Regions from separate parts of the Photobacterium nomapromontoriensis genome, predicted to be linked through region 2. Evidence: riboswitches for the same ligand, from Rfam matches in the RefSeq annotation. Region 2 holds a riboswitch; the other holds the start of a gene.
The links. A riboswitch is a leader RNA that binds a small molecule or an ion and turns the genes downstream of it on or off. The one in region 2 is predicted to bind thiamine pyrophosphate.
Positions count from the first base shown of each region.

Region 1: linked by a shared signal. The riboswitch ahead of thiD (bifunctional hydroxymethylpyrimidine kinase/phosphomethylpyrimidine kinase) and the one ahead of thiC (phosphomethylpyrimidine synthase ThiC) in region 2 are both predicted to bind thiamine pyrophosphate.

Region 1 covers NZ_JAKJSL010000028.1:20,721-26,410, forward strand. The annotation lists gene L4D12_RS11805 (ABC transporter substrate-binding protein) at 1-538, opposite strand, end outside; partial or broken gene L4D12_RS11810 (ABC transporter permease) at 557-1,279, opposite strand; gene L4D12_RS11815 (ABC transporter ATP-binding protein) at 1,395-2,150, opposite strand; gene thiD (bifunctional hydroxymethylpyrimidine kinase/phosphomethylpyrimidine kinase) at 2,140-3,003, opposite strand; TPP riboswitch at 3,078-3,177, opposite strand; gene L4D12_RS11825 (M23 family metallopeptidase) at 3,269-3,778, opposite strand; gene L4D12_RS11830 (hypothetical protein) at 4,024-4,386, shown strand; gene L4D12_RS11835 (PTS fructose transporter subunit IIB) at 4,611-4,922, shown strand; gene ptsP (phosphoenolpyruvate--protein phosphotransferase) at 4,938-5,690, shown strand, end outside.
Region 2 covers NZ_JAKJSL010000058.1:35,390-41,079, forward strand. The annotation lists gene thiS (sulfur carrier protein ThiS) at 1-129, opposite strand, end outside; gene L4D12_RS22755 (HesA/MoeB/ThiF family protein) at 134-895, opposite strand; gene thiE (thiamine phosphate synthase) at 885-2,129, opposite strand; gene thiC (phosphomethylpyrimidine synthase ThiC) at 2,129-4,051, opposite strand; TPP riboswitch at 4,176-4,273, opposite strand; gene L4D12_RS22770 (universal stress protein) at 4,369-4,791, opposite strand; gene crcB (fluoride efflux transporter CrcB) at 4,977-5,360, shown strand; tRNA gene L4D12_RS22780 (tRNA-Trp) at 5,629-5,690, opposite strand, start outside.

The sequences.
Region 1 (5,690 bases), on a different contig from region 2:
TGATGATTTTCACATCGTCGTAATTCACACCACTGGTTTTCAACATGGTGCCGATGGTGGCTTCTTCATTACCGGCAATCGCAATACCTATTTTCTTGCCTTTAAGATCCGCCAACGTTTTGATTTGATTATTATCCTTTGGGTTATCCAAGACCATCAAGGTATTGAGCGGTGTGGCAATCAAGGTCGCAGAGCGGATCAACGGTAAACCCGCCGCAACATCAATGGTCAGGTTAGGTTGATAAGTGATAGCTAAATCTATCTTATTCGCCGCCACCAGCTTGGGCGGCATACTTGGATCAGCCGGCTCTTGAATTTCCACATCCAGCCCGTGCTCTTTAAAATACCCTCGCTGCTCAGCAATCACGATTGGCCCGTGATTGGGATTCACAAACCAATCCAGCATTAAGGTCAGCGTCTTGGTTTCTGGTGCTGTCTTGGTTTCTGTTGCGGCCATCGCGTCAGTTGTGACTAAGGCATTCACTGACATCATGGCGGTAGCCAGTACAGTTGCGCGTAATACGGTTTTCTTATTCATTCAAAGTCCTTTGTTGTATCACAATTCCCAAGGGATCAGTTTTTTAAGCACTTGATCGGTCACGGAATACAGCGCGACAGACAATGCAGATAAAATAAACAGGGCAGCAAACATCTCGTCAATCATCATTCGGGCATTGGCCTGCAGCATCAGATACCCCAAGCCTTCACTGGAACCGACCCATTCCCCCGCCACTGCACCAATTGGCGCAATCACCACCGCGACCCGAAGGCCCGAGGCTAACGTCGGTAATGATGCGGGTAGCTGAATATGACGTAACATCTGCCACTTAGTCGCCCCCATGGTTTTAGCCAGATCGAGATAACCTAATGGCGTATTACGTAAACCGTCATAGCAACAAGTCGTCACGGGAAAAAAGATGATTAATGCGGCCATCACCACTTTGGATGCCATGCCATACCCAAGCCACAGCATCAAAACCGGCGCAATCGCAAACACAGGAATGGCCTGACTGGCGATCAACAGTGGCAGCAGCCAGCGTTTAACGGGTTTGAACAGCAACATTTGCAGCGCAAAAAACAATCCCATTGAGAGCCCAAGCAATAAACCGAGTAGTATTTCCTGCGCCGTCACCCAGGTATGCTTGAGCAACACCTCATGCCGCTGGATCAGGCGATCAAATACCTCAAAAGGCGTGGGCAAAATGAAGGCGGGCATATCAAAGATCACCACTACCGCTTGCCACAGGCCAATGATCACTAACGTACTGATGACTACTCGTGCCATCGGACTAGCAAGGCGTACTTTGTGATTATTCTGTCTCAATGCACCTGAATGCGGTGAGGCTAGGCGGGAACAGTGGCTTGTTGTGGTGGTAAATGTCGAAGGGGTCGTATTAGGCATAGTCTTGCTCCAACCGATCAATGATCGTTTGCTGCAATAGTGCGCATTCTGGATCAAACGTACGTGGTGTCGATGAACTAGGCAGGCACAGTGATTCAGCAGAGGCTGGCTGACCCCGCATGATATAAAGCTGATGAGCTAAACGCAGGGCCTCTTGGGGATCGTGGGTGATCAGCACAACGGTTTTATCGGCCAGTAACTCGCAGGCCAGATTTTGCAGCCGATAACGTGTCACGGCATCTAATGCAGAAAAGGGTTCATCCATTAATACCACTGGCTTATCTTGCAACAGGGTTCTTACCAGCGCGACCCGTTGCCGCATGCCGCCCGATAGCTGCTGGGGTAACGCCTTGGCGTGCTCAGCCAGTCCAACCTTATCTAATAACGCCAATGCTTTTTCTTGCTGATCAGCACTCGCCCGATCACCAAACTGAGTGCTCAGCATGACGTTATCTAATACCGACAGCCACGGCATCAACAGATCTTGCTGCGCCATATAAGCCACCTGATGATTGAGGTCGCACGCAGGCTCTATCATCAGCTCCCCCGACCACGTCACTTTGCCGCCAAGTAATCCCGCAAGGTATCTCAGAAGCGAGCTTTTGCCGCAACCGCTTCGACCGAGAATACAAGTCCAGCGCTGAGCGGGGATGTGCATATTCACCCCTTCCAGCGTCGCAACCTGACTGTCGTGATAACGAAGCGAACCGCCAGAAATATCAATACCGACGGACACGTTAGCGAACATTCGCGTGACCATCAAAGAAATGGTTAACCGGACCGTGCCCTTTGCCAATGTCGAGTTCGTCAGCATGCGCAATAGCCTGAGAAATATATTGCTTACCCAGTTCAACCGCCTGCTGCAAGCCGTTACCCTGCGCGAGATAAGAGGCTATCGCTGAAGACAAGGTACATCCGGTGCCATGCGTATTACGCGTATTGACACGTTTTGCACTGAACGGTACGACATCATCAGCGAAAATGAGCAAATCTTTACTGTTTTCATCCTGCTCTAAATGACCGCCTTTGAGCAGTACCGTATGCGCACCAAGCAAACGAAGATCGGTGATCATAGCCGTCATTTCTGCTTCTGTTGTTGGTACTTCGCTGCCAATTAGCGCAGCACCTTCAGGTAAGTTAGGCGTGATCACATCAGCCAGCGGCAATAGCTCCGCTTTCAGGGTGTTAATCGCCGATGCTTTCAATAGCAAATCGCCGCTAGTCGCGACCATAACCGGATCAACGACTAAGAACTGGGGGCGATATTGTTTAATTTTGGCGGCAACAACATGAATAATGTCAGCATCAGCCAACATACCGACTTTGACCGCAACCACATCTAAATCTGAAAACACCGCATCAAGTTGCTTTTCAACATGTTCAAGGGGGATGGGGAAAATGGCGGACACGCCCAGGGTATTTTGCGCAGTAATGGCGGTGATCACCGAACAGGCATAGCTGCCCGTGGCGGATATCGCTTTAATGTCGGCTTGGATACCCGCGCCACCGCCACTGTCTGATCCGGCAATGGTTAACACAATCGGGGTTGCTGCGGCATGAGAGTGGGGGTGAGAGGTAGAAGTTACGATAACGTCTGGCATAAAAGCTCCTATAGCTGGCGCGCTGGAACTTTTATCAAGCTGAAGATTTAAGCGGGAAAGAGATCAAATCGTCACAAGCAAGATGGATAGTTCCCTACGCCAGTATTAACTGAATCAGGTTCAACGGGTCTCGCAACATGCGATCTCAGCCTACTGGCCCCCCGACTATATATGCTGTGATAGTACCAAGTTTGAGTAAAAGAACAATATATCTTGCTGTATAGAATGTGGATTCTGTGGGTTATCGCATAATTAGTGTCCACTACTAATCACATGCAACAAAAGTACTGGCAGGGTCTAAATAAACGGCTTTTTTCCACCCTTGGGTTTCTGTAGTGATGTTCCACACATACGGAAACAGGGATAAAACTGAATAATGCAGATGGGCGGGCTTGCCCTTGGCATTACCGGTACTACCGACTTTACCAATGTGTGTTCCTTGCGTTACCCACCCAGTGGCGTTATCTGAAATCACACTTAAATGGGCATAATAGTAAATACTCCATTTCGGCCCTAGTATCGCAATAACATTGCCGCCTTTTGCTAGGGTACCGCTATACAGCACGATCCCACTGGTGGCCGCTACAACGGGTGTATCATTCTTGGCAAAGATATCAATGCCTTTATGCACCCCTGAACTGCCCCACGGCTCATACCAAAAGGTTTGATGGTTCCAATCATTACAACTCGCCTTATCGACGGGAATGAGAGAAGCCGCAGGAAAAACCAGACCAATAAAAATGACAATAAATGCGACTAAAAATACTTTTTTCACTGTAATAAATCCTTTCATTACAAGAGGGTTACCGCCAACACAAAGGGCTGAGCATACTCACTGTACTCAATACCAAAACACCCATGATTAATAGCGACTAGGCTTAAAATATCAGTCGACGTAATCATTTCATAGCGACGGTTCAATTTTTAGGCGCAGGGTGATTTTTATCGACACAATCTCATTGAACTCGATCACGAATTCATGCCAATATGGGTGTCCGCAAGGCATCATACAGGGAGTCCATGATGACATTGATACAAGCGGCGTTAACCGTTCCGGCTCATCTTCTACCGGGAGGGATTATTCCTCAAGCCGCACAATTTGGTTTCAAACGCATAGAGAAAAAACGCATAGAACAAAGCGCGCCCGTCGATCTGGTTCAGTTCACCTTCTCATCCCCTTCCCCGTCATTAAAAACCATGATTTTCGACCAGGCACTTGAACGCTTTCTGTGGCACTTTGCCAAGGGCACACCTTACCAAATCAATAAATCATTCAGTGACCCCAGTGCCAATGAGTGCCTAAGCTATCACTACCGTGATAACCAGTTAACCGAGCAAGCAATGCCTTTGGCAGACATCCTCAATGCCAAAAACCCGCATTAAAAATGCTACTTATTATCTTTAACTGGTACCCTACGACCGTTCAACATTCCCCAACATGCACAAGTTCAGTTGCCCCGTTATACCGGGGCTCTGAAGTGCGATCCCTATCACGCTTGCTGACGACCGTTACAAATATCCAGTAAAAGCTTGCTTTCTCTTCTATCGAACCTGCTCTCCTCTCCCTATATTGTCAGCATAAGGACTTTCCATGACAGGAGAAAAGAATGAGAGTGGTCGCGATTACAGCTTGCCCTACAGGCATTGCTCATACGTATATGGCAGCGGATAAACTAACCGAGACTGCTAAAAAACTGGGTATTAGCATTAAAGTTGAAACCCAAGGTGCGATGGGGATTGAAAACCGCCTTACCGAGCAAGATATCCAGCGGGCCGACATCGTCATTCTTGCCGCTGATATCAATATTGAACACAGTGATCGTTTTAAAAATCACCGTTGTATTGAGGTCTCCATTCAAGATGCATTACAGCAACCTCGTCATATCTTTTCTCTATGTCAGCAACAGTTAGCGAATTAATTACAGGCAGTTACCATGAAACATGAATTATCTTTCCGCTGTGAACTTCCCAATGGCATTCATGCGCGTCCAGCGACTCATCTAGAAAAAATCTGTCGCCAGTTTGCTTGCGACATCAGTCTAACTAACGGCCGTAACGGCAATACCGGCAACGCAAAAAGTGTGCTGGCACTTGTCGGTACGGACACCCTGCTAAACGACCAATGCACCATGACATTTGAAGGTTGCGATAGCCCGCAAGCCCATGAAGCATTAAGCCGATACCTCGCTGAAGAATTTCCACACTGTGATGAAGCCATAGAAACTATTGCTGACACTCACGCGGTGGTGCTACCGCAATCATTACTACGCCATTCTCCTACCTTGCTGCATGGAAAACGCTTAGCAACAGGGATTACAACGGGGGAATTAATCAGCTTCAGCCAAACTGAACTCAGCGTGTTTGCAACCGAAATTTGCGACAACGAAGCAGCCCGCTTTAGTCACGCCCATCAGCTTGTGGCCGATCAGTTATCAGCGGCCATAGAGCAAGCAGGTCAACTTGAAATTGATATTATTGCCGCTCACTTGGCGATCTTGAATGACAGCAGCTTTATCGAGGGTATTGAAGCCTTACTACCGACGAACTCCACCGCCAATGCTATTCTGGCAATGGTGGAGAAACTGTCGGCTCAACTGCAGCAATCTGCTAGTACGTACCTACAAGAGCGAGTTGTCGACATCAAGGACGTAGCAACCCAATTACTGATCGCCGCCTATCCCGATGTA
Region 2 (5,690 bases):
CATTGCCACCGCTGTCGCCGGCAATGGCATCTCAAGTTGGTGCAGTAACACGGTCAGCGCCTGCCCATCTGATATATCAATTTGTTGATCATTCACCCAAATAGAAATGGTCGATGAAGGGGGGGTCATGGCATTACTCTCCTGTACTGCATACGGGACACGATGTATCTTGCGCAAGATTAAAGGTTTGCCAGGCCATGCTCAGGCCATCGAACTGTAGCAAACGGCCAAACGCCACCTGCCCAGCACCAGATAGGAACTTGATCGCTTCAAGCGCCTGCATCGTCCCCATAATGCCGACAACCGGGCCGGCAATACCGGCATTACTGCAATTCTGGGGTTGTTCAAAGGTATCGCCTGCCAAAGGAAATAAACAGTGGTAGCACGGGCCGATACCTTCACGAAAATCAAACGCCATCAACTGTCCTTGCCAGCGGATCGCAGCACCCGCTATCAATGGGGTTTGGGCCTGAAAACACACCTGATTCACCGCATGTCGAGTGGCCAGATTATCGGAACAATCGAGGACCACATCAGCCAGTGCGACCTCCATGGCGAGCCGCTCACCCGCTAACCGGGCCTTCACAGGCCGCACTCTGATCAGCGGATTTAATGCTTGTGCCTGTACTGCTGCTTGTTCTGCCTTGGATTGGCCCAAATCACTATCGCGATAGATCACCTGCCGCTGCAGGTTAGAACTCTCGACAATATCATCATCGGCAATAACCAAATGGCCGATCCCTGCACCCGCCAAATACAGCATGGCAGCAGAGCCAAGTCCTCCCGCCCCGACCAATAATACCTTGGCCTCGTTCAGCCTCTCTTGACCCTGCACTCCAATTTGCGGCAACATAATTTGCCGGTTATAGCGAAGAAATGCCGGATCACTGAGCATTATCAGACTCCGTCATATTCGGCCTTACCAAGATTCGCTTAAACGCCTCGATTGCCAGCGCTGGATCAGTCGCCTCAGTGATAGCCCGAACCACAGCAACACTGGTTACCCCGGTTCGCCATACTTTCTCAGCCCGAGATAAATCAATGCCGCCAATAGCAACAGTTGGAAAGGCCTCGCCAATTAGCTTTTGATATAATGCTAATCGATTCAATCCCTGCGGTTTTGACGGCATGTCTTTCGTCGTGGTGGGGAAAATATGGCCAAGCGCAATGTAACTTGGTGAAAACTCAGCAGCACGCAGAATCTCATAATACCCGTGGGTTGATAATCCAAGTCGAAGTCCGGCCTGCTGGATCGCAAACAAATCTGCCGTTTCGAGATCTTCCTGCCCCAAATGTACCCCGTAAGCCTGATGTTCAATGGCCAACTGCCAATAATCATTTACAAAAACCTGTGCCTGATAGCGCTCTCCAGCCGCAATAATATCCGCCACTTGGGATGGCAGACTCGGCTCACTAGGATCTTTGATGCGCAACTGAGTCGTATTAACTCCTAGAGCTAACAACTGCTCGACCCATGCTGCTGTATCGACAACCGGATAGAGCGCCAGTTTACTGCGTTCAACCGCCATAAAAGGCGCCACACTGACTTCCTTGCTCACCCAACCTAACATCTCTACTTCGGGGTGATTAGCCGTTAACGGTCGAGGAAATAACTCTCGAGTCGTCGGCCACCCCATCTCACCGTGCCCATCGACATGACTGGCTTGGTATCCCCTTGCATGAGCACGAGCCAACGTCACCGCATCTTCAAGCGGAAAATCCAAGGCTAACGCAGAGAGTAACATTGCTCGTTGTGGCTCACTTGCACCCGCATGATGGCAATATACACCACGGGCTTCACCATTATGATGCCACAGATCCACACAGCCTTGCTCCGTCGGCAACCCACACACTATCAAATTAGGTGTATCAGCTACGAGCTGCTGCATGTCTGACAACGTAGGATAAGGAGCGAGCCATTGATCTCGCACCTCATAGCCCGCTACAGGCTCAGATGGATTAAACGCCACACTCAGCGATAAACCTCCTGCCTGAATGTCTACCACTGCCGAATCACTCCACTCCACAATAACAGCTTCACCAAGCTGGTATTGATCTGCAGCAGCCAATAAGGGCTCAATCTGCATCAACAACGGTGTTAGGTGATCGGGTAAACATAAATCACTCATTACTCCTCCTCTTTTACCGGATGATAAAGCTCACTCCCCCTAGATCGGAATTCATCGGCTTTTTGCTGCATACCATCGAGCGGATCTTCTAGCATTCGAATAGCCACAGCCTCGGGTTCATCCAGGCCTTTGGCATACTCGCGTACTTCCTGTGAGATCTTCATCGAACAGAACTTAGGGCCACACATAGAGCAAAAATGGGCAACTTTGCCAGATTCTTGAGGGAGTGTCTCATCGTGATAAGCTCGCGCCGTAATTGGGTCTAAAGCTAAATTAAATTGGTCTTCCCAGCGAAATTCAAACCGCGCTTTTGAAAGGGCGTTATCTCGTACCTGAGCTCCGGGATGCCCCTTCGCTAAGTCTGCCGCATGGGCACATAGCTTGTACGTGATCAGTCCCACCTTTACATCGTCTTTATTTGGCAGACCAAGATGCTCTTTCGGTGTCACGTAGCACAGCATGGCGCAACCGTACCACCCTATGATCGCAGCGCCAATCCCTGAGGTAATATGATCATATCCCGGAGCAATATCAGTCGTCAGCGGACCGAGAGTATAAAATGGTGCTTCATGACAATGCGTTAGCTGCTCATCCATGTTTTCTTTGATCATGTGCATTGGCACATGTCCTGGCCCTTCAATCATCACTTGGACATCGAACTCCCAAGCAACTTTGGTCAGCTCCCCTAATGTCCGTAATTCACTGAATTGTGCTTCATCATTAGCATCAGCCACTGAGCCCGGACGCAAACCATCGCCTAACGACAATGCAATATCATACCGAGCACAGATTTCACAGATCTCACGAAAATGCTCATAGAGGAAGCTTTCTTGATGGTGAGCCAGACACCACTTCGCCATAATCGAGCCCCCCCGGGAGACAATCCCGGTAACTCGCTTTGCTGTCATAGGTACATAACGCAGAAGAACACCAGCATGAATAGTGAAATAATCAACACCCTGCTCGGCTTGCTCAAGCAAGGTATCGCGGAACACTTCCCAGTTAAGCTCCTCAGCAATGCCGTTCACTTTTTCTAATGCCTGATACATCGGTACTGTACCAATAGGAACAGGGCTGTTACGGATTATCCATTCTCGCGTTTCATGAATATTGCGACCAGTCGACAAATCCATCACAGTATCCCCGCCCCAGCGGGTCGACCATACTAACTTCTCCACTTCTTCTTCAATGGAGGAACTAACGGAGGAGTTGCCGATATTGGCATTAACCTTAACAAAAAAATTACGACCAATAATCATTGGTTCAGATTCAGGATGGTTGATATTGGAAGGAATAATCGCCCTGCCTTCCGCGACTTCACGACGGACAAACTCAGGCGTAATAGTTGGTGGTAAATTGGCCCCAAAATTCATCCCGGAATGCTGATGATTCAAAACTTCATCACGGTATTTTGCCTGCCCCATATTTTCACGTATGGCAATATATTCCATTTCTGGTGTGATGATCCCTTTACGGGCATAGTGAAGCTGGGTGACATTAGTTCCAGATTTAGCGCATCGAATACGAGCCGGCTCGCTGAAACGAAACTCATCGAGAGTCTCATCAGCTAGGCGCTCTTTGGAATATGCAGAACTCAATTCACTTAATAACTCGGTATCGCCACGCTCTGCTATCCACGCTTCACGAAGTTTGGGCAACCCAGAATAAATATCAATTTGATGCAGAGGATCAGTATAGAAACCCGAGGTATCATAAACTCGCACGGGCTCATTGGATTCAAAGATAGGGGATTCTTTAGATCCACCGATAAGGCTATCGGCAAGCGTGATTTCTCGCATAGGCACACGAATATCATCACGGCTACCTGGCACATAAATTTTCTGTGAGCTTGGGTAAGGTTGGGTGGTAAGTGATTCAATAAATTGTTTCGCGTCCAGTCTCGCTTGTTTGCGATTCGACATAGCAATTTCCTTGTTATCCATAATAAGGGAAGTTGCTTGGCGGATAGGTGCGTAAACAAGAGGCCACATATAGGGCTTGTAGCATCATCTGAAACAGCGGCTATAGTCAAAAAAATAGCAATACAGAAGACATTCTCTTGTTCCCTTCGCAGGTATTAGCCTGATCAGGTTCTACGGATCCCGCAATGCGGTCTCAGCCAATTGGCACTCCGACAAGTATTAATGAGTATAAAAAAGTATCAGAGTAGCAGCAAGCCTAAAACCAATAATTATCCACCTCGTTGATTAAACCGCTCCCTGACTCACACTTTACCCACTTACTGACAAATCAGCACATCAGCATTTAGCTGGTGTGATAATGCATGACTGATATCACCAAACCAATGAATACCCGATTTTCGGCAGCCAGTGATTACCAAATTGGCCTCTAACTGTTCAGCTAAAGTAGTTAAATGTTTAATTACATCACCATTAGCCATGTGTACCGCCTGTACTTTATAAGGTGACAGCTCAGATAATGCAGTTAACTGTTTCATTCTTTTATGGGCAAGCTCGTTATGCGCTTCATCAAGCTCTAATTCAGCATCTGCGAAACTAATATTCCCCATGCCGGGTTCAACAAAAACAAGATGTAATTCTGCATGATTCTGCTCTGCAATAACCGCCGCTTTTACCATAAGTCGGTGTGCTTCTTTATCATCGGGATTAACAGCCAATAATACGATTTGGTAAAGCGCCATGATCACCTCTCCTTCCATTCACAAATGTGCCAACTTGCTGCTATAACTGTAATACAGCGTACACCTAAATCTCAGAAAACATGCATTACAATCAATGATTGCAAAATTACACTTCGTTAAAGGTAATAGTGATTGCAGCAACATGGTATTAGTATGACATCCCTTATTCACAACTTGAGCTTTCGATGAGTCAATTAGTATTTCTTGGATTGATAGCCCTTGGGGGCGCATTTGGTGCTTGCTCCCGATATTTCATATCCGAACTGTGCGTCTACCTATTTGGCAAAGGTTTTCCTTACGGAACGCTGGCTGTTAACGTGATCGGTTCAATGATTATTGGGTTACTAATGTCAGCTCTAGATCAAGGAATGATTGAAGCTGTACCAGCCCGGCCACTCATTGGATTAGGTTTTCTTGGGGCACTAACAACCTTCTCAACATTTTCCATGGATAACGTTATTCTGATGCAGCAAGGTGAGTTTATTAAGGCTGGCCTGAATATTTTGCTCAACATTACACTGAGCATTACAGCATGCTTTATTGGCTACCAGCTTATGATGAAAGGCTGAATTATTACTATTTGGGAGAATTCTATCATTAGGTGCTTCGCTAGAAGCACCTCCCTCGCAAAATTATCACTATCCATTCAAAAACTACAACCCAACCAATAGAAAACATAAACGAAAAAGGCTCCAGCATTTCTGCTAGAGCCTTGAATATAACAAGGTGAAGAGATTTGAACTCACAACACGCGCTGATGTTCGATATGGCGGGATCCGCTACCAATAACGACCACAAACGAAAAAGGCTCCAGCATTTCTGCTAGAGCCTTGAATATGGCAGGGGTGGAGAGATTCGAACTCCCAACACGCGGATTTGGAATCCGCTGCTCTGCCAAT